Linked DNA regions of Arachidicoccus terrestris. The protein of the gene in region 2 interacts with the protein of the main gene of each other region in a pairwise test. Links are inferred from orthologs where the notes say so. Each region holds a gene or a part of one and is shown on either strand. Other genes may lie near its edges. The genes, in order: K9M52_RS08435 and ftsA.

The links.
Region 1: the proteins of ftsA (region 2) and K9M52_RS08435 interact in binary tests that used the Escherichia coli proteins (3 or more experiments, as listed by UniProt). The link is inferred for Arachidicoccus terrestris from one-to-one orthologs.

Annotation. Positions count from the first base shown.
Region 1 is NZ_CP083387.1:2,116,923-2,132,486, reverse strand. Bases 8,297-11,244 are described here. They hold K9M52_RS08435 (rod shape-determining protein), read left to right. Parts: upstream 8,297-9,231; coding sequence 9,232-10,257; downstream 10,258-11,244. Other genes in these bases: mreC (rod shape-determining protein MreC), read left to right, coding at 10,491-11,244; K9M52_RS08440 (hypothetical protein), read left to right, coding at 8,297-9,034. In the rest of the region: K9M52_RS08470 (DUF6159 family protein), read right to left, coding at 1-448; K9M52_RS08465 (hypothetical protein), read right to left, coding at 690-1,253; K9M52_RS08460 (DUF4932 domain-containing protein), read left to right, coding at 1,564-2,961; K9M52_RS08455 (ABC transporter permease), read left to right, coding at 3,245-5,620; K9M52_RS08450 (GNAT family N-acetyltransferase), read right to left, coding at 5,649-6,131; K9M52_RS08445 (alanine dehydrogenase), read left to right, coding at 6,332-7,549; more of K9M52_RS08440, read left to right, coding at 7,745-8,296; more of mreC, read left to right, coding at 11,245-11,351; K9M52_RS08425 (rod shape-determining protein MreD), read left to right, coding at 11,358-11,891; mrdA (penicillin-binding protein 2), read left to right, coding at 12,135-14,243; rod shape-determining protein RodA, read left to right, coding at 14,244-15,564. UniProt on the Escherichia coli protein: Forms membrane-associated dynamic filaments that are essential for cell shape determination. Acts by regulating cell wall synthesis and cell elongation, and thus cell shape.
Region 2 is NZ_CP083387.1:2,735,759-2,751,295, forward strand. Bases 12,555-15,475 are described here. They hold ftsA (cell division protein FtsA), read right to left. Parts: upstream 14,788-15,475; coding sequence 13,321-14,787; downstream 12,555-13,320. Other genes in these bases: ftsZ (cell division protein FtsZ), read right to left, coding at 12,555-13,221; K9M52_RS10710 (cell division protein FtsQ/DivIB), read right to left, coding at 14,791-15,475. In the rest of the region: mfd (transcription-repair coupling factor), read right to left, coding at 1-239; K9M52_RS10640 (cupin domain-containing protein), read right to left, coding at 659-994; K9M52_RS10645 (winged helix-turn-helix transcriptional regulator), read right to left, coding at 1,032-1,376; K9M52_RS10650 (SDR family oxidoreductase), read left to right, coding at 1,456-2,199; K9M52_RS10655 (RNA-guided endonuclease TnpB family protein), read right to left, coding at 2,218-3,426; K9M52_RS10660 (DUF1223 domain-containing protein), read left to right, coding at 3,916-4,683; K9M52_RS10665 (Ohr family peroxiredoxin), read left to right, coding at 4,711-5,169; K9M52_RS10670 (cytochrome P460 family protein), read left to right, coding at 5,375-6,355; K9M52_RS10675 (hypothetical protein), read left to right, coding at 6,376-6,852; K9M52_RS10680 (sensor histidine kinase), read left to right, coding at 6,904-7,923; K9M52_RS10685 (LytR/AlgR family response regulator transcription factor), read left to right, coding at 7,904-8,665; K9M52_RS10690 (alpha/beta hydrolase), read right to left, coding at 8,991-10,019; K9M52_RS10695 (DoxX family protein), read right to left, coding at 10,078-10,470; more of ftsZ, read right to left, coding at 11,164-12,554; more of K9M52_RS10710, read right to left, coding at 15,476-15,537. UniProt on the Escherichia coli protein: Essential cell division protein that assists in the assembly of the Z ring. May serve as the principal membrane anchor for the Z ring.

The DNA.
Region 1 (15,564 bases), 630 kb from region 2 along the record:
CCACAAGTATTTTTCCTAATTTTCCTACGTTGTCCTGGATGATCTTTAAGATCAGGCCTACTGTTGCAGCGAATGCTGACCAGGATATAATATAAGCCAATCTGCTTACACTATACTTAAAGCCAATGGATAAACTGACCTCCTTGCCCTGGAAATATAACTTCACGCAGTGCATGAGCGCGATATTGAAGAAAATGACAACCGTGTAGCTCACCAGGTATACGACAAAGGTGACGAGATAGCGCATAACGTTATTATCCGATTGGTTCAGTTGCTCAAAATGCCATCCGAGGGCAGCACCGATACCGATAAAGAATGAAGTGAGAATAACAAAAAGCGCAATACCTGAGATAATCGGAAAAATGATCAGTTTTTTGTTTGATTGCAACACTTTCAATGATAGCTCGCAGATCTTCCAGCCATTTTTTACTTTTTCAATGAATCCCATAAGATATGTTTTGTTAGTGAATGATAGTCAAATATACCTTATTTTTCAATTCCAAGAGGTTAGATTTTGGAACGGAGGATGTGTTTTCATATTAAGAGCAAAATTCATTTATTTAAGCCGGTAGCTTAGCCCTAGCCGGAGCATCCGTGAATAGACCTCGTTATTGTTGCCACCAATGAAATCTTTATAATAGTTGGAGATGCCATAGGAGTATCCGGCATATACCCCGACTTTCTTGAAATCAGCAGAGATCTGGATTCTCCCTATTTTGTGAAGTCTTGATAACTATATTCTCTTGCTGCGTAGCCGTTGCCCTTCCTTTTTCTTTCGAACTCATTAAAAGGCCAATGTCAGAGCCAATGGTGATATCTTCCGGTTGACCGCTGATCCGGATCCGTCTGCCTATAAAGGGGAAAATGTTGATAAATCCATTATTAAGAAAAGTTCTTCCCCTGAAGGTCCAGATGATATCACCACCCAGGCCGTCCTGAAAATCGAGGCTTACCTTACTTCGAAGCATTTCATAACCCAGATCGCCGCCCAGGATGAAGTTGTTTCTCGTAACTCTTTTTATGTTAAAGGAAGCGCCATAGCTGACAGCACCTTTTCTCCCATAGGGGCTGTTTGTATATTTTGCATCGTTTATGCCGGTTGTGTGTTTGGCGGAGGCGCCTCTATAGGCGTAAAAGCCTGAATTGATCTGGCCGCGGATTTCTATAGATTGGGCGCTAACCGTCATTAAAGAGAACAAAATAAGAGAACATAGGATTGCTGCGGTATGGAAGGTTTTGGTTAAACTACGCATACGAGAAGAATTGGGATAAGTGATGAAAAGAAAGATACAAGTATAGAACGTTGATTTATAGGAAGGCGTTACAATCCGCTACTGTTTTTTCCGCAGAATAGCAAAGCTGCCGGAAGTGACCCAAAACCGGGCACCTACTGTTCAAAATCGAACAGTTTTTTGTTTTTGTGCATATGTATTGCCTTGTAATCAACCAGTTTATTGTAATGGCATTTTCTTTGAAACCTGTCAGAACGAACCTGAGCCGGCTTGCCGGCTCAGGTAGGGGATTAGACATGGCTTTGAATGCACTAAACAAATATAAAAATATATGGCCAGCAGGATATGCTTATTGTTATTCCTTTTGAATGTATCCGTTTCTGCTTTTACACAACAAAGAATCCATTCGAAGGTGGATAAAAGAATGGAAACCCTGAGCATTGTTGCGCGTCTGGCCGGATATGAGGAATACAATGATGATTATGCAAAAAAATATGTAGCAGATATACATCAGTACTTTGATCCCTACAAAGAGGATACGCTTTTCAGGTTTATGCGTTTTGTCAGGGCGCAGAAGGATATTTCCTTGGACGCCGTTTCTTCAATGGCTGTCTGCCTACAGTTATACGGCGGCAAGTTTTCTCTTATTGATAGCTGGAAAACTGATCTGGGAAGATGGGACCAGGCACATGCGATTCGATTTGTTTCTCTATTGAATGCTTTTTATACAAAAACAAAATTCGATGATTTCTTTAAAAATGAACAGCCGTATTATGACCAGATTACGGTAAGATATGACAGTATGATATCGAATTTAAATCAGTCGTGGTATTTTAAGTATTATGGAACAAAGCGCCCCAGGCATTTCAATATTATTATTGGTTGTGCCAACGGAGGCCAAAATTATGGTGCGGAAACAAATTCAAAAGAAGGCGGCAAACAACTCTACGCCATACAGGGGAGTTGGACGTTTGACACACTTGGCAAACCGGTGTTCCCAGCGGATAAATATTTTCCGACTATTGTACATGAATTCAATCATACTTTTATCAATCCAATATTGGGGAAGTTCGAAGATAATGACACCTTAAAAAATAGCGCTGCTTCTTTATTTAATTTGGTGAAATCTTTTATGGTCGCCGATAATTACGGAATGTGGCAGATCATGGTGAATGAAAGTCTTGTAAGGGCTTCCGTTGTCCGGTATTTGATCGATAACCATGCGACCGGAAGTGTGATTGATGCTGAGATGACGCAACAGGAGGAAGAGGGGTTTTTGTGGATCAGGCCACTGGTGGCATTACTGGGGAAATACGAAAAGCATAGAGATATCTATCCGACTTTTGAGGCTTTTTACCCCAAAATCATCCATTTTTTTGATACGACAGCGACATCCATTAATAGTAAATGCCCTGAAGTAACGGCCATAGTCCCATCCGTCGATACCAAGCAGGATGTAGACCCTCGTTTAAAGACAATGACCCTTTATTTTGACAGGCCGATGGATGTTTATCATTATTCATTTCATTATGGGAAGCCGGGAAAAGCCGGGTTCCCTGTCACAAAAGTAATTGGTTATTCTAAAGATGGGAAATCAATTGAGATCGGCCTGGACCTGCAACCGGATACTGAATATGAAATGGTGCTGCGCGGGAGCAAGACCTTTAAAAGTGCGGATGGCTATCCACTCAAAAGCCGTACCGTCAGATTTAGGACAGCCGGGCAGTAAAACGGATTTTAATGACAATAAAAATGAACTCAATTTTCAATCAAAAATAATAGCCCGATGCTACCATATTTTTTAAGACATCATGGCGAAATTTAAAACACAATAAGACTTTTTCAGCGATCAATATTATTGGATTGGCCATTGGTATCGCCTGTGCGGGACTGATCTTCCTATGGGTGCAGGATGAAGTGTCCTGAGATGCAACATTTGCAAAAAAAGACCAGAGCGAATCCGGTTCCTAGCCTTAAAGCTGAATAAGATCTTAAATAGAAAAAATGATTTTATGAGAAGTTTGTCAAATTACAATATAAAAATTGCCTGGCGTAACCTAAAAGGGCACCGGTTCTATAGCCTGCTCAATGTACTCGGACTCACCATTGGTATGGCGACCAGTATACTGCTTCTGATATGGGTCGAATATCAGTTCAGCTTTGACAAGTTTCATCATCAATATAAGCAGATTTACAGACTGAATACTACCATACAATCAGAAGACGGCCCTGTCACCTGGGATCAGGCCCCCAGCGGTCTGCCGGTATTGACTCAAGGAGTATCGGGCATAGGTAAAATGATCCGGCTCAAGTCCTGGGGCGATCAGAATATCTCAACTGTGGATCGGACCCGGATATTTGACGGTAATAATATAGCTTACATAGATCCGGGTTTTTTAGAGGTGTTTGATTATCCGATTTTGTATGGCAGTAGGTCCACCTTTCTTCATAACATCAATGCCACAGCCATTACTCAGGGGCTGGCACTTAAATTATTTGGTACGGACAAGGCCATAGGTAAAAAAATCCGTTATTTCGGGGATACGTACGAAGTGGCAACGGTCTTGAAGGATTTCCCTGAAAACTCAACACTGCAGTATAGTGCGTTGTTTCCGATGAACGCCTATAGCAGGCGTATGGTGGCGGCGGGGTCAATTCCAAATAGCCATTATGTGAATGAGGCAGTGGATAATATAGAGTTTCAGGACTTTTTTCTTCTGGATCCCGGGGCTGACCCTGCCAGTGTCGCTGCAGCCATCTCAGAGAATTATGAAAAGCAAAAAAATAATGAACTCAGCTTTTCCCTGCAACCTCTCAGCGGTTTACACTTGACAGCGCCCGGCGGCGACCCCTCTGGCCTGAGAATGGTACAGATGCTGCTGTTAGTGGCTATAATCGTCTTGGTGGTCGCTTGCATCAACTATATGAACCTTACTACGGCCAGGTCCCTGACTAGGCTCAAGGAAGTATCTGTTCGTAAAATTAACGGCGCTGCCAAAATGCAACTGTTCTGGCAGTTTATGACGGAAGCGGTTGTATTATTTCTGGCAGCGGCTCTTCTTTCTCTTGGCCTTGTTTATGGCTTATTACCCTTTGTGGGCCATTTTACGGGTGCAGATTTGACCCTTGTCATCCGGGAACCCAAAACAGCAGGTATTATCGGGGCGGTCTTTGGCGGAACGCTATTGCTGGCTACCGTTTTCCCCGCCTATTTATTATCCGGTTTACAAGCGGCAAAGGCTATTAAGGGGATGGTCAAAGAAAGCCGGTACGGGAGACTTCGTAAAGTGCTGGTCATTGTTCAGTTCAGCGCGTCTTTTATATTGATGATGGGAGCTATTGTGATACACCGGCAAATGCGGTATCTCTTCAATAAAGATATCGGGTATAATAAACATTATGCTTTTGCGGTACCTATGACGAATAACATGGTAGACCGGGCGGCTGAACTGGAAGCGGACTTATTAAAATCAACCGCCGTTGAAGCAACCGGCGTCAGTAACGCCTATGATATAGCCCGTGTTGAGAATCAAACCGGCAACGTTGGTTGGAATGGAAAGCCTGAAAATGACAAGACTTTGTTCACAGTGATTTCAGGCGATAAAGCCTTTATCCATACCATGCAATTCCGGTTTGTGGCTGGAGGTAATTTTTCAGGAACACCTTCAGACAGTAATAAGTATATTTTAAACGAGGTGGCGGCCCGACGTATGCAGCTGAAACCGCCTTATATTGGCCAGCGAATTGTAAATGGAGGTATGCCGGGAGAAGTGATTGGTATCGTAAAGGACTTTAATTATCAGCCGCTGACCCAGGCGGTTGGCCCGCTGATTATCGACAGCCGTGGCTTCAAGAATATCCTCTATGTACGTACGACTGCTTCCAAAGCACAGCAGGCTATCCGGGAAGCTGAAAAGTTATATAAAGTGTATTCGGGCAACGCCCCTTTTGCGTATTACTTTCTGGACAAAAGCTTCCACGATAAATATCGGTCAGAACAAAGAACCGGCGGTTTATTGAAGGCATTTTCTGTGGTCGCTTTGCTAATTTCCGGCCTGGGCCTCTTTGGACTGGCTACCTATACGGCGGAAGTAAAGAAAAAGGAAATTGGTATTAGAAAAGTATTGGGTGCCAGTGTGAGCAGCCTGGTCAGGCTAATGACGGGCCAGTTTTTAAAGCTGGTTTTTCTGGCAGTAGTTGTAGGCACGCCGGTCGCCTGGCTGGTCACTACCAGATGGCAGCATCAGTTTGCCTATAAGGTAGATATAGGCCTGTTCAGTTTTCTGATGGGTGCATTCATTGTCATAATGATGACAGTAACGACTATTTTGTTCATTGCGCTGAAATCTGCCAAGTCAAATCCTGTCAATAGCCTGAAATCAGAATAGCAGATAAAACGATAAGCAATACCGGGCTCTAAAGGGTAAGGATCATATCATGCCAGGTTTCACCGCCATGCGTGGAGTGGCCGATACCCGAATCCCTGAAACCAAATTTCTGGTAATAATCAATCAGGTGCTCCTTGCAGGTTAGCGTTACCCCTGTTTTATTTTGCTTTCTGGCCTGCGCAATAAGATGGTCGAGCAACTTGCCCGCATATCCTTTTTTTCTGTACTCGGGAGCGACCGCCAGGCCGAAAACAGACTGCCATTTGCCCTGTCTGTCATGCAGGCCGGCGTTTTTAAACATCTCGTCATCAATGGTCTGACGGTCTGTGACCATTCCGTTTATAAAGCCCAGTAGCCGGTTATCTCTTTCCAGTAACCAGAAATGTGTCGGGAAGATCCGTAACCTCTCTGATAAACAATCGTAAGACGCCGCTTCGTTAGGAGGAAAGCAGCGCTGTTCGATGGCAGCAATAGCTGCTAAGTCGTTTATCGTCGCTGTTCTGATATGCATGACCTGCTATGGGTTTCGAATTTTAAAAACGGAAGGGAAAAGGTACGGATTAATACAGAATAAACTGACCTTTTCAAATATTGAAATTTAAATACATGTATCTTTTTGCTACTGTTATGGCTATCGAAGACAGCTCCCATAAATTAAATTCTGTCTAATCTCTCACAAATTCTTTAAATTTACAGACTGAAAAGTCTAAAATGGCAGGATCGAAACCGATTATTACTACAGCTTTCAGCTATGAAACGCTGGAAGAAACCCTGGATATAAAGAGAAAAGGAGCGAAATTAGCCATTGGGATTCCCAAGGAATTGGCGTTCCAGGAAGACAGGATTGCCTTGATTCCCGATGCCGTCAGCGTACTGGTCGGTAACGGCCATAGTGTTATTATACAATCCAAGGCAGGCGAGGGAAGCAAGTTCAGTGATAAAGACTATAGCGAAGCCGGTGCGAAGATCACATTGGATCCGGACGAAGTATTCAAACAGCCTATTCTTATTAAAAGTGCGCCCATCACCCTGTCCGACCTGCCTAAACTTCAGAAAGGGCAGGTTATCATGAGTCCGTTGAATCATTCTTTGTTGCAGCGAGAGATCCTGGAGGAGCTATCCAGGAAAAAAATCACGACACTGGGTTTTGAAATGCTCAAAGACGATAGTGGTACGTTTCCGATCGTACGGTCCATGAGTGAGATTGCCGGCAGTGCCGCCATGCTGCTGGCCGGCCAGTTTCTGGCCTGTTCTAATAATGGCAAGGGCGTGTTGCTGGGAGGGATCAGCGGGATTCCGCCTACGAAGGTTATTATTATTGGTGCCGGTGTTGTGGGCGAGTTCGCGACGCGGACTGCTGTGGCGCTGGGTGCATCTGTAAAAGTATTTGACAATAATGTGTACCGGCTCAAAAGGCTGCAGAACAATCTGGGGTTCAGGGTCTGGACCAGTGTGATTGAGCCCAAGATTCTGGCTAAGCAGCTCAAAACCTGCGAGGTAGCCGTCGGTGCCCTTTCCAGTGAGAAAGGCCGGGTACCCATTGTTGTAACGGAAAATATGGTGTCCAAAATGCGGCCCGGAAGTGTCATCCTGGATGTCTGTATCGACCGGGGAGGCTGTTTTGAGACCAGTGAACTGACGTCCCATGAAAAGCCGATTTTCAGAAAACATGACGTGATTCATTATTGTGTACCCAATATAGCCAGTGGCTTCGCCAGGACGGCCAGTCATGCGATCTCAAATGTACTGATGCCGATGCTGCTCAAAATTGCCGACGAAGGCGGCCTGGATTCCATCTTGTGGCATAATTTTAATCTCAGAAACGGCATTTATATGTTTAAAGGCCAGGTTACGAATTTTTATCTGAGTGAAAGATTTAATATGAAATACACAGACCTTAATCTGTTGTTGGCAACCAGCCGGCGTTAGGTGATCGACGGTTCTGCGCCTGGTGCTCCAGGCCATATAAGAAATCTCCATTGAAATTTAAACAAAACGCTAAAACAGCGGTCAAAGCTGCTACTTCAGTACAGCGGCCTTTAGGAATCGGTTCCAAAAGTGCCTGCTTTCTGAATTATTCGCTATTTTGTGGCCGCAACTCCAGCTAGCGTTCAACTAGATATTATGATGAGAAAATGGTGTTTTTTGGTATTAAGCTTCCCCCTGTGCCTGTTTGCCAGTGCCCAAGGAGACTTTGCTGCCTGGAACACCGCCTTTCAGAAGGCAAAAAAAGACCTCAAGGGCCTGGCAGGTCAGCCTGCCGAGGCCTATGTGTCTACCGGCCGCGCTTTGGAGGATTTGGCGGTGACCAATCCCGGTGACCCGGAAGTCTGGTATTTCCTCGGCAATGCCATCGATAAATTCAACACATCCAGCGGAGAAAAGTTACCCGCATCCAGCCTGGCTTTGGCCAGAAGGGCATCCGACTGTTTTGTCAACAGTATTGAACTTTCCAACAATCAGTATACAGGTGAGACCATCTTATTTGATCCGCACACGAAGGTGCTGTCCGTCTGGGGGGCCCAGGCGGAAAGATATCTGAGTGCCGGCAATAGGGATTCCGCCGTCTGGTGCCTGCAACAGGCGAAAAACTACGGTGGTATCAATGCCAGCGTAAATGATTATTTTAAACAGGTACTGGATGAATGTACGGATAGTGCCTATCTGTTTACCAATGGCGACGTTTATTTTTATTATATCACCTATTTACAATTGGTAGAACATTATAAACCGGATGTACATTGTATCAGCCTGAATTTCCTGAATACGCAGTGGTATCCGGAATATCTGCGTAAAAAAGGGTCGCTTAAGCTCGCCTTCGGGGAAGAGGAGTTGGCAAAGATTAAATCAAGAAAATGGAAACCGGCTGAATTGACCATAAAGAACAAGGCGGGTATTATAGGGGATACGGCGATCAGTTGGAAGACGACACCTGCAGATGACAGTTATATGCTGCGAAGTGATATCATTTTAAAAGATTTTCTGCAGGAAAACGGCTTCAGAAACGATGTTTATTTTGCGGCAGATGTACCTGAACAAATGCGCTTGTACCTGGGCGTGGATAATTATGCGGAACTGCGCGGGCTTACCCTGAAAATTGTCCCCAAGTGGAGAGCGACTTCATTGCCGTACCTGGAAAATCGCCTATCGTTGCTCAATGAACTTTCGATTGAAGACGATGGTGACTTTACGTATAATAAAGATAATATTCAGGTCCTAAATAATTACCGGTTTGCCTACACGGCTGCCGCTGATCTGGCCATGAGTCAAAATCAGTTGAAAGCTGCAGAGAACATTCTGTTATTTGAGGAAAAAAAATATCCGGAGACCTTACTGCCTTTCTATGCAGACGCGACACGCAAATGGTTTGACGGCTTCAAAGAGAAAATTTTAATGGCTGCTGCCGCTCATTAGAAAATTAAAATTCCTTCATCAAAAATATTCTGCTATTTTCGCTGCAAAATCTATGATCACTGGTGTAGCGTAAGCTATGGTGTTAAAATAACGCAAACATTTATAATGTGTAAATAATTATAAAAATCTGTTTTGTTATTTCACTATATTTAGCTTCACTTTGCATCTTCAACACAATAAACGCAGCAAGAAAAAGAATGGGACTTTTTAATTTTTTTACGCAGGAAATAGCGATGGATTTAGGTACCGCTAATACCTTAATCATTCATAATGAGGAAATTGTGGTAAATGAGCCCTCTATTGTAGCGCTGAACCGCAATAATCCGAAAGAAGTATTGGCCGTCGGGAAACGCGCCTTACTGATGCATGAAAAGACCCATGAAAGCATCCGGACAGTCCGTCCTTTAAAAGACGGTGTGATCGCTGACTTTAATGCAGCGGAGTTGATGATCCGGGAAATGATCAAAATGATCCATCCCAAAAAGCCACTTTTTCCCCCCAGTTGGAGGATGATGATCTGTATTCCATCCAGCATTACAGAAGTAGAAAAAAGAGCCGTCCGTGACAGTGCCGAACAGGCCGGAGCCAAAGAAGTATATTTGTTACATGAACCTATGGCCGCTGCGATCGGTATCGGAATCGATGTGGAAGAGCCGGTAGGTAATATGATTATTGATATCGGAGGCGGAACGACAGGTATTACCGTGATCGCTTTGGCGGGTATTGTCTGTGATCAGAGCATCCGTATCGCCGGTGATGAATTTACGGCTGATATTATGGAAGCGCTGAGGCGTTACCACAGTCTGCTGATCGGGGAAAGAACCGCTGAGCAGATCAAAATCCAGTTAGGCGCCGCCATGAAGGATCTGGATAATCCGCCTGATGACTTGCCCGTCAATGGCCGCGACCTGGTTACCGGCATTCCCAAGCAGATCATGGTCAGCTATCAGGAAATCGCAGAAGCACTTGATAAAAGTATTTTCAAAATAGAAGAAGCCATATTAAAAGCCCTGGAAACCACCCCTCCCGAGCTGGCAGCAGATATCTACCGCCGGGGCTTATACCTGACCGGTGGAGGCGCATTACTTCGCGGACTGGATAAAAGGCTGGGCCAGAAAATTAAATTACCGGTACATATTGCAGATGATCCGCTTAAAAGCGTGGTTCGTGGCACAGGTATTGCCTTGAAGCACTACCAGCGTTTTCCTTTTATTATGCGTTAATGCTGATCCCGGTCGCTGTCATGCAGACCCAGTAACAGCTGGCCGGCATGAGCGGAATCAGGTTATTCAGATAACTGTATAAGTTTTATAGGAAGCGGTTGACAGGAAGTCGTATTTTTAGGCGCAGGCATTATACCGGGATATTTATTTTGAGGCGTCAGCTTGATGAATGCTAAGTAACGATGTTTAGTGAACGGGGCAGTAGCTCGCTATAGTCAATAACGAGGTAGGGTGTGAAAAATATATTTTTATTCATAAGGCGTTTTTTTACCTTCTTTATGTTCCTGATTTTTCAGGTGCTGAGTATCTCGTTTCTGGTAAATTATAATAAAACCTATGAGGCTGCCTACTCCAACACGGCCCACTCCCTGACTGGAGATATTCAGAAAAAATACAATAATATCCAGTACTTTTTTGACCTGAAGAGTACGAATAAAAGACTGGCTAAGGAAAATGCCGCATTGCGCACAGCGCTTTCAACCTACGTCAGAAACGCCGATTCACTCCATCTGGATCATATTTATACCCTGATGGATACGACAAATATCGATAGCACAGGGACTGTCCGAAAATACCAATATTTTGAAGCGAAAGTGGTCAGCAACTCTCTGACCAACGAGAATAATTTTATTACCATTGAGAAAGGTTCCAGACAGGGTGTCAAAAAGGACATGGCTGTTGCGGGTCCTGATGGTATTGTAGGCCATGTTGTGGCAGTCAGTGAAAACTATAGCCTGGTCATGAGTCTGCTTAATCACAATAGCAGGGTCAGCGGTATGCTGAAAAAAAGCAATATGCCGGGACTTATAGAATGGGATGGGAAATATCCTAATATTCTTACCCTGAGTAATATTCCTAAGAGAACCAAAGTCGCCAAAGGGGACACTGTCGTGACCAGTAATTATTCGGGTAATTATCCTGAGGGCCTCATCATTGGCAGGGTGATCACGATTAATAAGGAAGACCCGTCCAGCAATTATTATCAGATCAAGATTCTCTCCGGGACTGATTTTTACACGCTGCAATATGTATACGTTATTAAAAACAATTATATTAAAGAACAAAAAAACCTGGAGTCCAAAGCTCAGAAATAATATGACATGAGTGTACTGATGAAAAATATATTGCGGTTTATCTTCTTTATCCTGGTGCAGGTATTTGTACTGGATAAAGTGCCGCTGCTTCATCAGTATCTTAAACCGACGGTCGCCTTCTTATTTATCCTCTGGTTGCCGTTTAGCCTGTCCAGGGTCGCACTTATGGCGATTGCTTTTGTGTTTGGACTGGTACTGGACTATTTTTCAGGGGTGCCGGGGCTTCATTCCGCTCCTATGGTATTGATCGCTTATCTAAGGCCCTTTTTGCTCAACCTTTTACTGCCGCAACAAAAAGCAGAAATTACCTACTCAGATCCCAGTACTAAAAGTATTGGTATCGGACCTTATACGATCTATGTGCTGGTACTGACGGTCGTCTATCATCTGTACCTGACTTTTATTGAATGGATGCAGTTTGGCGACTTCCTTTTCTTCATTGGTAAAGTGCTGGCAACTTCGGTATTAAGCTTAGCCTTAATTTTTATTACAGAGCTGTTATTTTTCAGGAAAGTGAAATTTAAGACCAATGCCGGCTAATCACAGCTACGGGTTAAAGATTTTCAAAAAAAATATAAGAAGTTGGGCTTGACTTGCACAAGCAATAAACCGAATGTGTAGTTTTGCATTTGAAAGAACACGCCGTGCCCTTACGTCTCTTACCGGATCGTATAATGGCGCGATATGTGCTTAATTATCCGTAAATTACAATTTATTACCCGTGAAGGCCTAAGGGGCCGGCAATAAACAATTCAATAGCATTACGCAATACGTAGGGAGTATATGGCCACACAAAATAATAATCAATCTCGCAGCAGAATTATTCTGGGCATTTTTGTCGTAGTCTTCGCCATCATTTTGGCGCAATTACTCAATCTGCAATTATTTTCTCCTTCCTACCGGTTGCAGGCGGAAAACAATGCCATCTTTCGAAAGGTGATCTATCCCGATCGAGGAATCATATATGACCGGAAAGGCCATGCGATGATCGATAATGTGATTAATTATGATTTTACCGTGACTCCGGTCGAGGCCAGAAAAGGTGTGGATACCGCCACGCTCTGCAGTATCCTGGGTATTGATACTGCGGAATACCATAAAAGAATGATCACGGCCATTATCAAGAACAGTAGCTTTAAACCGAGCACGTTCGAGCCCCTTTTGACCAAGGAGCTCTTTGCCCAGCTCAATGAGAATCTTTATAAGTTTCCGGGATTTGCATTACAGGAGAGGCCGGTCAGGACTTATCCTTATCATGTGGGGGCCAATTTTCTGGGCAGACTGGGAGAGGTGTCTTCTAATTATTTAAAAGACCACCCCGAAGAGGGCTATCAGCCAGGCGATTATATCGGCATTGCCGGACTCGAGAAATCATATGAAAAAGTACTCATGGGCCAGCGGGGCGTAAAACGATACCTGCGTGATAACCGTTCCAGGATACAAGGTCCTTATGCAGGAGGGAGCTACGATACAACTGCTGTGGCCGGTCGAAGCCTTTATACCAGCATTGATGTCAATACACAGAAACTCGGTGAAAAGCTTTTCCAGAATAAGTTAGGGGCTGCTGTCGCTATCAACCCGAAGACAGGCGGCATTATCGCTATGGTCTCAGCGCCTTCCTTTGACCCCAATGACCTTACGCCAAGTGAATACAGAAGCCATATCGGTTTTTTGGTAACGGACACGTCCCGGCCGATGTATAACAGGGCCATTGCGGGGATGTATCCTCCCGGGTCTACTTATAAACCCTTAGGCGCACTCATTGCCCTGGATGAAGGCGTGATCAATTCTTCCTACGGATATGACTGCCGGGGCGCCTACTGGGCCTGTGGAAAGCGGGTCAGATGTGATGAAAGCTGGGCCGGTCACGCGGCAAATCTGCAGTTAGCGATCGCTCACTCCTGTAACTCTTATTTCTGTAATATCTTCCGGATGGTGATTGATAATCCCAAGTATGGATCACCACGCAAAGGGTACGCCCGCTGGCGGCAATACATGCATGATTTTGGGTTTGGGACCCATCTGGGCGTCGATATTCCCGGGGAGAAAGCCGGTAATATTCCTGATACCTCAGAATATAATCATGACTATGGAAATCGCTGGGTGTCGTGTAATATGGTGACAATGGGAATTGGTCAGGACCGTATGACCGCCACGCCGCTGCAGTCCGCCAATGAGGCCTGCATTATTGCAAATAAAGGTTGGTACTATACGCCGCACTTTGTCGACAGTATTGAAAATCCGCAACCCGGGGACACCAGTTTTCTGGCCAGATATAAAGTGAAGCATTCTAACCTGCATATCAGTGATACGGATTTTAGGGCGGTGCAGAAAGGGATGGAAGATGTGGCTTTGGAAGGGACGGCCTCAAGTATCAAAATACCAGGTCATCAGTTTGCGGGAAAGACGGGTACAGCACAGGTGCCTAAACTGAAGAACCTGGCTGTATTTATCGCATACGCACCGATAGAAAATCCCACCATTGCCATCGCTGTTTATGTGGAGAATGCAGGGTATGGGTCTGCATGGGCAGCGCCTATTGCAGCCCATATGATGGAGCAATACCTCAACGATACGCTGACAGAGGATACGAAAAAGGATGTGGAGCGGTTAGCCAAGGCGAGCTTAGTGCCCCATCAGATATTTGAATGGCGCAGACAGCAGGATTCGCTGAAAGCGGCCAAAGCCCGTGACCGGGAAAGGAAACGTGATTCACTTACAAGAATGAAAGAAGCGCAGCATATAGCCGATAGCATACAGTTGATTGCGGCTGCTGCCGATCATCATGAGGATTCTGCCAGGCGGGATTCTATCAGAGAAGCTATGTTGGTTGACTGGCGTTCAAAATTATGGCCATTAAGGCTCTCATCCCGTAAAAAAGCAGGAAAGTAAATGTATCAGCAAGAAAAGTTAGCAAAAGGAATAGACTGGGTCGTTGTATTTTTATATACTGCGCTGGTAGCCATTGGTATTCTTTGTATTTTTATGGTAGAATACAATCCGGATGTCAATTGGGCTTCTGCATTTATCTCCGGACAGACCGAATACAGCAAGCAGCTGATCTTTGCAGGCGTCTGCGCGATCCTGGCTATTTTTATTCTGCTCAGTGACTCGAAGCTATATACGGCCTTTGCCAATCTGGCCTATCTGTTTGGTATTTTACTGATGCTGGCCACCTTCGTGCTGGGGCGCAATATCAATGGCTCCAGAAGCTGGATTCCACTGGGTGGGGGCTTTAATCTGCAGCCTGCTGAGCTCTGTAAGATATTTACCTCTCTGGCGCTGGCCAAATACCTGTCCATGCAGGAGCTGGATTTTTCCAAACTACGTTCTCAGGTTATTGCCACGATTATTGCCATGCTTCCTGCCATGCTTTCTATCATGCAAAATGAAACGGGGCTGGCGTTGGTTTATTGTTGCTTTTTTATTGTGATGTTCCGTGAAGGCTTGCCGGGTGCCATACTGCTGATCGGATTTTCTTTTGGGGTTCTGGTGGTAGCGACCCTCATTATGGATCCGGACCTCCTGGCCATCATCCTGACAGCTATCGCCATCGGAACGCTCTATCTGTTACGCAAGAAAATCAAACGCAGCCGCAGGATTTTAGCCATGATTATTTTTATCTGGGCGGCTTGCGTAGGTATACAGCGTTTTGCCGTACCTTATATCTTTAATAATATTTTACAATGCTATCAGTCCACCAGGGTGTATGCCATGGTGGGGAAAGCTTATGACTGCTCTAAAAATAAGAGCAGTATTGCCAAGGAGGAAGCCAATAAAAGTTATGCCAAGCCGGATGACTATAATGTAAGACAGAGCAAAATAGCCATTGGTTCCGGCGGCCTGTTGGGCAGAGGCTTTTTAAAAGGGACCCAGACCAGGGGAAAATACGTGCCGGAGCAGCAAACAGACTTTGTATTTACTTCCCTGGGAGAGGCATTTGGATTTATTGGCTGTGCAGCTTTCTTACTCATTTATCTGGCACTGCTCTTTAGGATCGTAAAGATTGCAGAGCGACAGCGAAGTGTGTTCTCCAGGGTATATGCTTATTGTGTGGCCAGTATCTTTCTGATGCATATCGCCATTAATGTCTGTATGACCATCGGCCTGTTCCCTGTTGTGGGGATTCCCTTACCTTTGGTCAGTTATGGAGGATCATCGCTTGTTACCTTTACCATTCTGATCTTTATCATGCTGCGGCTGGATGCCGACC
Region 2 (15,537 bases):
GTCAGGCTGGTAAGCGTATTATGAAAATAGGCGGCTTCTTCGCCGTCATTTAGCACAAAAACATGATTGTAACCAGAGAGCTTTTCATGGTTAAAAAGAGTGGCCGCCACAAATTCTGAAGCACTGCCGTGTAAGTTTTTTAAAAAGATCTGCTGAGTTCCGGCAACAGCCAACCGTTCCACCAATGGTTTTAGGTGGGGGGATTCCAGGTATTGACCTAGTAAGGTTTGTAAATTCATAACGCAGTGCAAAGTTACGAAGCTCCGGGTTATTGTCCAATATTTGAGTGAAGCCGGACTATAAACCCCTGATTGTTGACTGGCAGGCAAAATACCGGTAAGCCACCGGACCCCGTTGCCCATTATGAATATATGAGGTTGATTTATAATCAAATTGGCGGCCTGTGTCACCGGAGAAATGAGGTAGATTTTTGAAAATTGTAATCCGGAGCATTAGCAAACGTGAGCAAATCTATAATCAAAGTGGTGGTGCCTATCGAAGGGCTGTAGCCATAGACATATGCCCCGAAAATGAGATAATGGGCAAGCCCGCGTTCATTTTCTTAAAGGCCTGAATGCCCGAACATGCCTCTAATCTTTTTGACGACGCTTCCCAGGGCCATCTTAGGAAAAGACAGCAGTATCTCCTTTAGCAATTCTCAGAGAAAGTCTTCTCTCTCAGGTGTGAAGACATCCAGCAAAGTGCCTGCCTCCAGACAAACGCAGCCATGTGGGATATCCGCCGGCATAAAGCAGGCGTCCCCCTGCCGGACCACCCGTTTTTTATCTCCAATGGTAAATTCAAAAATGCCGCTAAGTACATATGTCGCCTGTGTATGCAAATGATGATGTATTTCCCCTATGGCCCCTTTTTCAAAATCCATTTTCAGCATCATAAGCGTAGGATCGTGCCCCAAAATAGTTCTGGTAGTATCTGGCCCGGCGTTCTGGGTGATATGCGGAGCCGTAAAAAAGAATTGTTGTTGATCAGACATATTGCATTCCAGTTTAAGATGGAGAAAAGGTATAGGTTTACCGAACCTTGTTTTTAATGAATTTATCATGCTGTTCGCCCCAACGGATCATCTCCTGAATAATGCGGCCAAAAGTCCGGCAATATTCAGTAGGTTCATATTCGATTAACACCGGCGTTTCCGAATAGACATTTCTGTTGACTAATTTATTGAGCTCCATATCTTTCAGTTCTTTGGATAACATTCGTGTCGTAATACCCGGTATACTCCGTTCGATCTCCCGGAAACGTCTGTTACCATTGCAAATGGAGTTGATGACGGGGATTCGCCATTTGCCGCCGATAAAATAAAGCGTGTTTTGCAGTGCCTTTAATTCTGCCTGCTGGTCTCTTGTTATTGCCATAGCCATTTTGGTATACTTAGTGATACCGGTTACAAAAGTATACCAATTTCATGATACTTTTGCCTAAAATTCACAAAACATGAAAAAATTTAAAAACAAAGTTGCCCTGATAACAGGGGGCAATAGCGGGATCGGTTATGCGGCTGCAGCCGAATTCGCTTCAGAAGGTGCGACCGTTATTATTACGGGCAGACGGGCTGCTGCTATTGAACAGGCCGCTACGCAGATAGGAGCCACCGGCCTGGTGTCCGATCAGGCCAGCCTGTCTGATACCGAACGTCTTTATCAGGATGTCGGGTCCAGATTCGGAAAACTGGACATTCTCTTCATCAATGCCGGGATTACCGGAACCCAAAGTCTGATCCAGGATGCCAGTGAAGATAACTTTGACAGCGTCATGAATATCAATTTCAAAGGAGCCTATTTTACGCTGAGTAAATTTATCCCTTTATTGAAGGATGGGGCTTCAGTGGTCATCCTTTCATCCGTCGTGGCGTCGACCCATATGGCAAAGAGTTCTGTATATCAGGCCAGTAAAGCGGCATTAAACTCTATGGCTAAAACGGCGGCCGTGGAGCTGGCAGGAAGAAGGATCAGGGTCAATATTGTCAGCCCGGGACCCCACAAAACAGAAATCATGAAAAAAGCAGGCCTGAATGATGAGGCGGTCGAACAGATAAATGCACATCTGACTGAGTCTATCCCACTCAAAAAAATGGGCGAGGTTAAAGACATCGCTAAACTTATCAGTTATTTCTGCGAAGACCACTCTTCTTTTATAACGGGGACGGAGGTTATCGTTGATGGAGGGATGACTTTATAGTATCTTGTTACTGCTCAGCTATGCATCAGGTTTTTCCTTTTGCATAGCCTTCGCTTCAGGCTTCACAGACTCCCCCAGTGGGAACGCCTCCGCCTGTTTTTGTTTAGTGTCCGACTGCGCACCACAGCCAGACAATATTTTAAGGCCCTCCCTGAGTATGTTCCGGGCGGCATTGACATCTCTGTCATGCGTGGTATGACAGCAGCTGCAGGTCCAGGCCCTGTCAGCCAGAGTCAGGTTTTCTTTCTTTTCCCTGCATACATGACAGGTTTTGGAAGAGGGAAAGAACCGGTCAACTTTCACGAACTTCCGGCCATACCAGTTACATTTGTACTCAAGCTGGGTCAATAGCTTTCCCAGTGAAGCGTCTGACAGGGACTTTGCCAGACAGTGGTTTTTCAACATATTTTTCACCGCAAGGTCCTCTACCGCGACACAGTCGTGATTCTTGACGATGTCGGTAGTGATCTTATGCAGGTGGTCCTCCCTGAGGTTCTTTATCCTTTCATGCAGCCGGGCTACTATACGGCGTTGCCGTTTCCTGGATTTGCTGCCTTTCTGCTTTTTGGAGAGTTGCCTCTGTCTGTGTTTTAGTTTCTTCTCCAGTGTCTTCAGCGGTTTGATATTTTCATATCTGGTGCCATCCGACAGGATGGCGGCATCCTTGATCCCTACATCGACACCGGTATCCTTACCCGTACCGGCCAGTATCTCTCTGGGGACCTCACAGGTAAAGGAAACGTAATAGTTGCCTGTAGTGGTCCTGGACAAATGCAGGTATAAGATTTTCCCTTTGATCTGCCTGCTTATTTTTATCCTGATCCCTGTTTTCAGTTTCGGGAGCCAGAGAAGGTCACCCTCCACCCTGAAGCCCTGTGGCAGCTTAAAGCACTGACGGTCGCTCCTGCACCTGAATCTGGGGTACCTGTTCTGTCCCTTAAAGAAACGCTTATAGCTATCCTCTACATTTTGCATGGCCATCTGCAGTGGCTGGGCGATCACCTCGCCCAGCCACCCGGTTTCCTGCCGGCTTTTAAGGACAGGCAGCATTTTGGCGGTGTCATAGTAAGACAGGGATTTGCCGGTCTCTTCATAGGTCTTTTGCCGCAGTTCAAGGGCATAATTGTACACGAACCGACAACAGCCAAATTGCCGGACCAGAAAATTAATCTGCTCCCCTTCGGGGTAGATCCGAAATTTATAAGCTTTCAGGTGCGTGCTTTTCACAATTTAATTTTTTTACAATAGAATACCTGTACCCCTTTAATGTGGTCTTATACGACCAGGGCATGATTTCATTAATATTTGGATTGATGGCTGTTCTTACTGCCTATGGCAAAGCGGCAGATGTACAGTCAGGTCAAATCAACGAAGTAGGTTCGTCATCATCTCCACCCTATTAGTATCAGTGCTTTTCCGATGACAGGGGCAAAATTAAATAATTACAGTGAAAGAAGCGGAGATGGCTGTCAACTTTTAAAGACAGGTTCTGCATTTTCCGGAACTGTGCTTCGAGTAGGTGTTAAACTTGTAGCCCTTTTTGGATATAATAAACTGACAATCAATTAAATAATTATATGCCTGAGCAGTTACAGTACCTTAGATCGCTTCGCCATGCAATAATCCCGGTTGACAGTTGAATATGTCCACTTTAGCCGAAAGGATCTTCTTATCTGTGCTGCCCGCCGGTAATTTTGATTTTATAAAATGAATATTATGAAGTCAAACAAAAAAATTATCTACCTCGCCGCAACCCTCTGTTTCCTATTCGCTGCAGGTTACCGCTCCGTTGCTCAGAAAAGGCCAGCTACAGAAATCAGCGGGCAGGGGTTCGCCGTTCTGGAGCTATTCACTTCCGAAGGGTGCTCAAGCTGCCCGCCGGCGGAAGCCCTGCTTGAACAGGTCGACCAGTCTTCAGTTGGCCAGCCTGTTTACGTGCTGGCCTATCATGTTGACTATTGGGATCGTCAAGGCTGGAAAGATGCCTTTAGCGACCACCGGTTTTCAGCAAGACAATATCGATACAGTCATTTGTTGTCAGGCCGGATCTATACACCCCAGTTGATCATTAACGGAGCGGCGGAGGGGATTGGCTCCGATGCGGAGTTTGTAAACAAGGGAATTCATCAGGCATTATCGGCGCAGCCAAACACCACGCTCCAAGTCAAAGGGAAGCTGTTTCAAAATACGGCTGAACTTCAATATCAGATTCAGGGAACCTTGTCCCGAGAGAAGCTACTTATAGCGATCGTTCAGAATCATGCGGTCAGCCATGTGCTGCGGGGGGAAAATAAGGGGCGTACGCTATCACATACAGCCATTGTCCGGGACCTGCAGCCGTTTGTTATCGACGGCCATAAAGGTGGAGCGATCACGGTTCCGCTGCCGCAGCGTTTTAATAGGAAGGATTGGCGTATTATAAGTTTTTTACAGGATCCACAAACAGGACATATTAGCGCTGCCAGTCATGCGGACATCATATAATGAGATTAAAAGTTAAATATTAATAAAATGGAAACACAAACAAGGATAACGGTCATTGATGACAAAATTAACGAAGGTCAAAAAGTGCTTTATACAGGCAAGACGCATGTTAGCGGTGGCAGAGACGGGTTTGCCAGCAGCAGTGACAAGCGGTTACAAACCAAGTTAGGCACACCCGGCAATAGTCCCGAAGGAACGAATCCCGAACAGCTGTTTGCGGCAGGTTGGTCAGCCTGCTTTATCGGGGCGATGCAACTGAGTGCCGCCCGTTTAGGGCTGCTCGTTCCTGACGGGACTGCAGTTGATGCAGAGGTGGATCTTACCGCCGCTGCAGGAAGTTTCTCCCTCCAGGCAAGGCTGAATGTCGTATTGCCCGGACTAAACGCTGACCAGGCCGGTCAACTGGTAACAGCTGCACATAATAGTTGCCCGTATTCCAAGGCGACAAAGGGCAACATGAATGTGCAGATCAATATTGTCGTATAATATTTAAAAACCTGGATTACAACCGGAGCCTTCCTGGTATAAAATACCGAGAAGGCTTCTCGTTTTTGCCGACACGTATCGTTTAATATAAGTGTTTGTGAACGCAAGTTTTGTCCGGTTCCCGGTTCATTGTGTCCGGTTCCCCGGTTTTTAAAATAGACACCGTTTCGGTTGACACTATTTTTACGTCCTCAAATGACAGATCATGAAACAGCTCAAAAGTATTTTTTCCAGAAAGTGCTATACGGTACCTGCAATCATAATGATTTCTTTTATCCTTCTTCAATTTATCGGCCCGACCGTTTCTAACCCACCCGCAACGCACCCGATACAGGCACCCGAAAAAGTGGCCCAGATCTTGAAACGTGCCTGTTATGACTGTCATTCCAACGAAACGTCCTCAGGCTGGCCCTCTAAAGTAGCGCCTTTTTCCTGGATCGTATTTAAAGATGTCCGGACTGCGAGAAGCAGGTTTAACCTCTCTACCTGGGATACGTTAACGGCGGCACAGCAACAGGGGCTGGTGTGGGAAATGGTGAATATGGTCCTGGATAATAAGATGCCGCTGCCTTCTTACAGATTGACACATCCTGCTGCCAGGCTGTCGGAGACGGACATTGAAGTGCTCAAAAACTACGCGGTATCGCTGAACCCGCCCCGTTTTTATGATACAGCCGCTGTCAATGCAGCCGTATCACAGTTCCGTCCTTCCGTTGCTTCTGATAATGAACAGACGCCTGTTGCTGCGAATGGTGTTCGCTATATCAAAGATTATCGCAATTGGCAGGTCATCAGCACTACAAATCGATTTGATAACAATCGCAGTATCCGGATTATTTATGCTAATCCGGTAGCCGTGCAAGCCATTAAAAATAACCAAATCAAGCCTTGGCCTGAAGGCAGCATTATTGTAAAGGTGGTTTGGGATATCATCGAGGAGAAAAATGGTGACATTCTGCCTGGTAAGTTTAATAACGTCCAGATCATGATAAAAGACAGCAAGCGATTTGAAGACAGCGAGGGGTGGGGGTTCGCCAAATTTACCGGAACGGGACATGTGCCCTATGGGGAAAAGGCGTCTTTTGATGCAACCTGTTTTAATTGCCATAAAGCTGCCAGTGACAATGGTTATGTATTTAATGTGCCTTTGCCCGACGGAGACCTCTTGCCTGCCAATCACTTATAAATTCTTTAATATTATATTTTATGAAGCATTTTACATATTTATGCATGGCATTTATTGTGCTGGCCGGGTGCCGGCATATAAGCGACAATAACGCTGATAAAAAAAATGACAGTAAGCATCGGGAAGTATATAATGCTCATGGAGAGCAGGTATATAGCGTTTTTGCCAATCGAAATAGAAAAACGATGACCATTGTCTATGCCAACCAGCTGGCGATATCGGCGGTAGCCGCAGGATCTACAGGACAGCAGGCAGGTGAGGAACTGACCGTTGTGACTTATCAACAGGAGAATAATAAGTACTGGTATGGGAGTTATATCAACGGACGGATTCAATCCGTGGAGAAATTAACTTTACAAAGGCCTGACCTGGGCAGCAAAGGCTGGAACTATAAGCTTTTAAGCGGAAGGCAACCGTTTGGGGTGGGTGACCGATATATTAATCCATCGGAGCGTATAACGCAAATTTTAGAAAAGCATCCCGTTGTTTTCCCGTAAATCAATTAATTTGCTCCCGATAGGCGCTTAAAAATGAGTAATTTCCGACAGATGAAAACATCTGAATTAAAGATATCTCCAGGAATCATCTGGATAAGCTCCGTCGTCCTGGGCATTTTATCCTCGGTGCCACAACTGGCACAGCATAGTTTTAATATGACAGAAGCGGTAGTCAATGCCATACTGACCTCCGCTTTTGCTATTATCATGTGGTATGTCAATCTGTTTGTCTTTTCCTGGTATAGGAAAAGGTCTCCCCGTAAACAGACCTCTTCCCGCCGGCTATTTATCACATTTGGTATTGGCATTATAATCATGTTTGGCCTGGCCTGGCTACAGCAATTAATTCTGACACATATCAATTTTGGCCCTGTCATGCTGATGATTGAGGTGCGCGGGCTGTTGATTAATCTTATCTGCTATACGATTCTGCACCTGTTTCAACAGAATTTTGAAAACCGCCGCATCACTATCCAGTTGGAACAGATGAAAAATGACAATCTCGCTGCGCAATATGAACTTCTCAAACAGCAGGTGAATCCTCATTTTTTATTTAATAGCCTGAATACTTTAAAATCGATGGTTGAAAACGGAGAGAAGGAAGCAGTAGGATTTATTATTAAACTTTCGAAGTTTTACCGGCATACACTTGAAACAAGGAAGCTGGATCTGATAACGGTTAAGGAAGAAATGGAGATCGTACAGGCTTTTTTATATTTACAAAAAGCCAGGTTTGGGGAAGGCTTTGTTTTTGAACAGCGCCTGGAAACGGCTTCGTTTACTTCACTTATTCCTCCTTTTACGTTACAGTTGCTCATTGAAAATTGTCTGAAACATAATATTGTTTCTGAGGAACAGCCCTTACACATTAGGGTATACGAACGGGATGGAAGACTAATACTTGAAAACCCCATTCAGTTGAAATCCGGGGATCACCATTCCCTGGGAGTCGGGCTGGAGAATATCCGCCTGCGCTACCGGCATCTGACGGATAAGCAAGTTGAAATAACAGATGATTCTTGTACGTTCAAAATAAAACTCCCTATCATTTATGAAGATCCTCATTATTGAAGATGAACCCCGGGCAGCCGCCTCTTTGGAAAAGATCATCACAGAAATCAAACCTGGCGCTTCAATTATCGGAAAATGTCAGAGTATTGCCTCGTCCGTTAAGTTACTTTCTGGACCTGTGCGGCCTGATCTGATCTTTATGGATATTCAGCTCGGCGATGGCTTGTCTTTTGATATCTTTAAGCAGGTAGATGTCGCTTCTCCCGTTATTTTTTGTACCGCTTTTGATGAATATTCAATCGAGGCATTTAAACAAAATGGCATTGATTATATTCTTAAACCCTTCTCCCGGGAAGATATAGAAAAGGCATTGGCTAAGGTGGATCATATCAGCCGGTTCTATCAGTCTGGTACACAGCCTGACTTCAGTGAACTGATCGCGAAATTATCTGCACCGGCAGGGAAAACAAGTTTTCTGGTCTTCCACCAGCAAAAGTATATCACTGTTCCGACAGAAAGTATAGCATTCTTTTATGTTCAGCACAATGCGACTTGTATCATGTGTTTTGATCAGCGTGAGTATGTTATCAATTTATCCTTGGATCAGGTAGCTTTGCAGGTGGCAGCGTTGCAATTTTTCAGGGTAAACAGGCAGTACCTGGTCAACTTTAAGGCGATCCGGGAAGTTCAACCTTTCTTTATGCGTAAACTGTTTGTCAAGCTGGTCTTTGATACCAAAGAGAAGATACTTGTCAATAAAGAGAAGGCTCCCAGATTACTGGCCTGGATGGAAAATCGCTAACGCTATCTAATTCTTGGATTTTCCTAATATTGAATCAAGGACGCTGTCTGTTAAGCTATTGCCTGCTTCCAGGTTATTGAGAATGAAGTTCCGGGCATGTCGTGAACCAGAGAGGAGGCTGGCCGGAAGATCGGTTTGGCAACGGCGTGCAGGCTCAACGGTTGCTTAGGATTAATTTATTACAGTCGATCAGCAGTTCAGGGAAAACATGGATGGAACTGCAGCATTGGAATGGATGTGGGTTGAAATTGACCGATCGGTCATGAAGCAAAAACAACAAGGGTGCCCATAAATTAATATAGGCACCTTGTTATTGGGAAGTGTTTTATCGTTGGCTGGCCATCGCATCTGCTTCAATAATAGCGTTTGCGAATGCTGCTGGCGCTTCTTCAGGCAGATCATGTCCGATACCGCCTGTGATGGTATGATGTTTATACTTTCCTGTATACTTATTTCGGTAAGCATCTGGCGAAGGATGAGGAGCTCCATTTGCATCTCCTTCTAAAGTGACTGTCGGAACGTGAATGGCAGGCCCCCCGGCCAGCCTGGATTCTATGGCAGCATAGTTTTTTTCTCCTTTCACCAGTCCTAAGCGGTATCTGTAGTTATGAATAACGATCGCTACATGATCGGGGTTATCAAAGGATTTGGCTTCCTGATTAAATGTAGCCTCATCGAATTTCCAGTCGGGAGAGGCGAGTTGCCAGATTAATTTCGCAAAGTCTCTGGTATGCTCTTTATAGCCAAGCTCTCCACGTTCGGTTGCGAAATAAAACTGATACCACCAGGATAGTTCTGCTTTTGGAGACAAAGGCTTTATGGCTGTTTTTGGATTGCCTATTAGGTAACCGCTTACTGCAACGAGGGCGGTGCATCTTTCAGGATGAAGTGCCGCGATGATATCCGCCGTTCTGGCTCCCCAGTCGAATCCCCCAATAATGGCCTTTTGAATATGAAGTGCATCCATAAAGTCAAGGAGGTCTTGTGCGAGTGCGCCTGGCTGGCCGCTACGGGGCGTACCGGCTGAAAGGAAGCGGGTGGATCCGAAACCGCGGGCATATGGCACAAACACGTGATAGCCTTTCTCAGCCAGAATAGCGGCAGCTTTAGAATAGCTATTGATACCATATGGCCAGCCATGAAGTAATATGACGGGTTGGCCTTTCGAAGGTCCTGCCTCGATATAGCCCACATTCAGGAGGCCGGCATTGATCTGCTTAAGGCTATCGGTAATTGTTAAATTGTTATCGGGAATGTTACCCGGTTTGGCTGCCATAGCTGCAGTTGCGCAAAATACGGTAATGAAAAGAAGGATTACCTGAAGTTTTTGTTTGGAAGAAATAATTGTCTGCATGAGTTGGAAATTGAGTTGTATTAATATATTGAATGGAATCAAGAAGGTATTGGTCTTCTTATCTTTTACTGTTAGCGTATATGGCCGGATATAGCTTGCGATATTGCATATAAGTGACAGAAATGATCGTAAAGGCAATGATCGCATCAACAGTGGCCGGGAACCCCAGGACCGCCATTTTAGACAAGAACGCAAAGATGATGTCAAAGAAAATGCCGGCGAATACCCATTCCTTTAACCGTAACAGACGGTTGGGAATCAACAGGAGAATAATGCCCGAGATCTTAGCGATGCCCAGAATGTAGATAAAATGAGGCGGATAACCGAGTTTAACGGTGATGTCCCATACGACAGGATTTTTGGTAAGCTCACAGATGCCACTTGCGCCAAACCATAAGGAAATGAGAATCGCGCCGGCGTAGTAGACAGTTTTTGAAAACTTGTTGTTCATGATTTTGAATTTTGTTTTTGTTGATGGTGCAAAGTTGCACCGGTTCTTACCTGCTTCATATTGGTAATAGCTTTAAGTGGACAAATAGCCGGTCGAACCCGACGAAACTGCGTTTTGGGATGACGCAGGAGTAGACAGTTTTTGTTATTGGGGCTGGTTGAAGAACTTCGTTCGAACGGGTGTTCAAAGTGGCCATTTTGAGTCAGTCAAGCCTGATTGGTTTGATGCGTTAGCATGGGGGGAGGCTTTACATGAAAGGTTATTTCTATTGGCCCGGCACTATACTGGGGTTGCCTCTTTTGGCAGAGAGGCCTGCTGGATGATAACTAAATGTCACTTGTTGGCTGGCCCGTAAATAATGCGCATATAGGAAGATAGGAGGTACGTGCGACCTTTTGTGGGCCAAATTATCTTGTGAAATTCCTTTTCCGGAATGAACGTATCAAAAGCGCCGCCCTCTATAGCGTACAGTGAATCATTCTTATGATTTGAAGGATACCAGGGGAAACACGCATTGCCTGCAGGAGAAACTGTTTTTGGACGGAAAGGAATGTTCGCGACACATGAGCACCGTTTCTGTTGTGCATGTTACTTGGGGTGAAGAATAACAAAAAGGTCCCCCTGCAAAGCAGGGGGACCTTACAACTAAAAACCATTTAAACCAAAATATGTATTGTTCGATTAAGTGTAAAATCAATCGGGCTTTTTACCTTCTAAAAACGCATTCAGACTGGAAATATTCGTACCCTCTTTTTCGTCTTTATTGACTGTGTATTTGCTATAGTAGTTTTCTGCCGTACTGCTTTCTGCGCCACCCAGCATTTCGAGGTTGCGTCTTACGTAGGCAGGGACGGCGTCAAAATCGCCATTGGGATCTCCACTTTGTACGTTATAGGAAAGATTGCGTAACTTCTGAATTCTTTCCTCTGCTTTCCTTTTTTTCATTTCCTCTTCTGAAAGATCCTGATCTCCACCAAGTGCAGCCCCTACTGGTTGGGCAGGAGTGGTTACTGGCTGAGGCGTGTCTTTGTATACAATTTGCATTTCTTCTTCCTCTTGCTGAAGATTCGGAATCGTGTTCATCGTGGGCCTTTGCTGCACAGGCTGCGGCTGTTGCTGAGAGGCGGAAGGCGTTTGTACAGCAGGTTGTTGCGTAGCGCTTTGTGGCTGCGGCTGGGCCGGCTTCGGCTGTTGGACAAAGGCATGCTGTGGTTTGGCCGGTTGTGGTGCGTAGATATTGGCGGGCTTGTTTAGGAAACCCGGCACCTGAGTTGTCTCCGGTTGTTCATTGGTGGCCGTTGTCTCTTTTTCACTGTAGCCGAATTCCAGCTCCGGGGCCTGCGTCGGCTGTTGTTCCTGCACATGTACCTGCGGAGTAGGAGTGGGGGAAGGGACGGATGCGTTGTTTTCTGAAGGTTGCGCAGCTGCCGCTTGCTGCTGTGGCTCCGCATCCAGGGTAAAATGCACAACTTCAGGAGCCTGCTCGCTGACAGGTTCTGGCTGTCTTTGCTGCGCTGGGGAATCAGTTTCTTGTGATGGCGCTTGATTTTCGACCAATCTTGGCACCAGGGAGTCGCTTTCTGTCTGTTGAACGGCTGCCTGAACTGGCTGAGGTGCCGTTTCGGGCTGCTCAGGTGCGGCCTGAACTGTTACCTGCGGTTCTGCGGCAGGCGTGGCTGATGCAATAGGCTTTGCGACAGGTTGTGGCTTTTCTTGCATGTCTAGGGTGAACAGCACTTTGTCTTTGTCAGCTACTTTTTTAATAGCATCTTTATCAAACGGATTCTTATGTTCAAAACCGGTGGCGATCAGTGTGACAGATAATCCTTTTCCTAATGTCTCATCAATGCCCATCCCAACAATTACATCTGTTTCATCACCTGCTTTTTCCCTGACAAAATCATTGATCAGTTCAAACTCATCGGTTCCACACTCAAACTCACCCTCGCTGGTATTAATATTCAACAGAATCCATTTGGCACCACTGATGTCACTATCGTTTAATAACGGGGAGTTAATGGCATCTTCAATGGCCGTCTGAGCTCTGGCATCACCTTCCGCGACGGCACTACCCAAAATGGCGACACCACCTTTGCGCATTACGGTACATACATCCGCAAAGTCAACGTTAATCTGTCCATTAGAGTTGATAATATCAGTAATACATTTGGCTGCGGTAGAAAGTACATCGTCCGCCTTTCCAAATGCCTCACGCATTTTAAGGTTCTTGTGCTGCATGCGTAACTTGTCATTGCTGATCACCAGTAAGGTATCCACATGCGGTTCTAATTCCTTAATACCGCTTTCGGCCTGGCCACGTCTTCTGGGCCCTTCAAAACTGAAAGGTGTCGTAACGATACCAACGGTGAGAATGCCCAGATCCTGGCATATTTTTGCAATAATTGGTGCACCGCCCGTACCGGTTCCGCCACCCATGCCGGCGCAAACAAAGGCCATTTTAGTGTTGACCTCCAGGATTCTTTTAATTTCTTCCAGGGATTCTTCCGTTGCCTGACGCCCTATGGAAGGGTTGGCACCTGCACCCAGACCTTGTGTCAAATGCGGTCCCAGTTGAATTCTATTGGGTATTGCACTGTTTTCAAGCGCCTGCGCATCTGTATTGCATATGATAAAATCTACATTCTCTATTTTTTGCCCAAACATGTGGTTTACTGCATTGCCACCACCGCCGCCAACGCCGATTACTTTAATAATGGATGACTTTTGCTTGGGGATATCAAAGTCGATCATAATGTTTCAATTTAAATGGTTAGTAGTTTTTAAGTGTTTCTCTGTAAAGGTTCAATTTTATATCTAAAAATAATTTTAAACTGTGCCTGGCACGGCCTTTTATTTGATGACCTGATCTTCTTCTTCTTTGAAAAGGTCGATCAGGTTGTTCTTGAATTTTTCCCAGAACATATTCGGTTTACGGGGCGCCTTCGGCTGCTTAGGCGCCGCAGGTGTCTTCTCTGTTCTGCTTAACACCTCCTGTGGCGTTGACTGTGTTTGCTGCTGGGGCTCATTATTGACCAGAATCTGGCTGGTTTTATGCTTAACAATATTAGACCCTTCAAAAACTTTACTGTGATTCTCATAATCACTGTAGCCTTTTAAGATCAATCCCAGACAAGTTGAGTAGATCGGGTTTTTCAGTTGCTCAATGTGGTTAGGGGCCAGGTGTTCATTTGGATAACCGATCCTGGCATTCAGTCCTGTGACGAATTCGGTTAATTGTTTCAAATGTTTGAGCTGCGCGCCACCACCTGTCAGAATAATACCGCCATTCAGTTTGCGGTTATCCAGACCCACTTGTTTCAAGTGATAAGTTACAAATTCCAGGATCTCGGTCATTCTGGCCTGGATGATATTCGCCAGGTTCTTCACACTGATCTCTCTGGGTGGCAAACCTCGCAATCCGGGTATTGTGATAAATGCATTGGCCTTGGCCTCATCGGTGAGGGCGGAGCCAAATTGTTTTTTCATCGCCTCTGCCTGCTGCTTCAGCACACCCAGGCCCAGACGGATATCATGTGTAATGTTTTCACCGCCAAAAGGAATAACGGCGGTATGTTTGAGTACACCTTCATAGAATACAGCGAGATCGGAGGTCCCGCCACCGATGTCCAGCACTGCAACGCCTGCTTCCATATCCATGTCGCAAAGAACTGCCGAAGAAGAAGCCAGCGGCTGTAACACCAGATCTTTTGTTTTTAAGCCGCTTCTTTCCACAGCACGGTTGATATTGCGGATCGCGTTTCTGTCTCCTGTAATAATGTGGAAATTAGCACCAACTTTCACGCCATTATAGCCTACAGGGTCTTTGATGAACTGAAAGTTATCCACATAGAAATCCTGTGGAATCACATCGATGATCTGATCACCTGCAGGAATAAATGTTTTGCGCTGGTTATCGATGAGCTGCTCGATTTCTACCCGCTGGATTTCGAGTTCTGCATTCTGACGGACAATATCTCCTCTTGTCTGAAGGCTCTTGATATGATGTCCTGCAATACCAACATAAACTTCGTTGATATCCAGATCAGGGTTGCTGGCACGACAGTTCTCCAGTGCTGCGTTAATAGCACGCATAGTCTGGTCAATATTTAGCACCTGTCCGTGCTGAACACCGTTGCTGGGAGCATGACCAAATCCTAGTATCTCCAGCTTGCCTTGCGTATTTTTGCGGCCGGCGATGGCGGCGATTTTGGTCGTGCCAATATCGAGTCCGACAATGATGGGTGCATCACTGTCGACAGACATCTGAACCATTTCTTCCGCAATTTTCCGTTGCTGTGCGTTTAGATTTTCGTTCATTATTTATGGTTTTTTAGTTGTTTTCGAATGGGATGTTTTTTTTATCGTTTTTGTGGGCATGGTCGCCTTTGGTGGCGGAATGCCGGTAGATTTCCCCGCGGATACCGGTGCCTTTTTAATGCCGGAAGGCTTGCCGGCAGGAACGGCAACCACTTGACCCTGATACTGGACGTCAATTTCACCGTAAGCGTCCAGCCCTGTTCGGGCAATGACCTGACGGTAGAAACTATATAAGCGATTGAACTTGCTTTCCAGCGCTTCACCGTTGCCGATACGAATCACCTGATCACCGACGGTAGGCAGTATTTTGAAACCGTCGGCCGGATCATAATCGATCTGCGCAATGAAGCTGTTCCAGAAAGTATCTTGTATTACGAATTGTGCGATGGCTTTCATATCCATTAATACTGCGCTATCCGGGGCAGACAGTATTTTTTTGTCGGAGGGGAAGCCGGTGAATACCGGAATACGCGCTACAATATTTCTATTAGTTGGCAGAAAATTGGCCCCACTGTCCAGGTAAAAAGATTTACCATTAATAGTGAATACCCGGGCGATCGGATCACTTTCTTCCAGGCTTGCCTGTAAGACTTGATCGTTATCAAAGTATAATTTGATCTGGCGGATCCATGGATTTTGCTTCAGCTTGGCTTCAATCTCACTGAGGTTGATTTGGCTGATGGGCTTTCCGGGCTTTCCTCCTGCTTCAGCAATATTTTGTTTAATACCTTGTACATCGGTGAATACTTG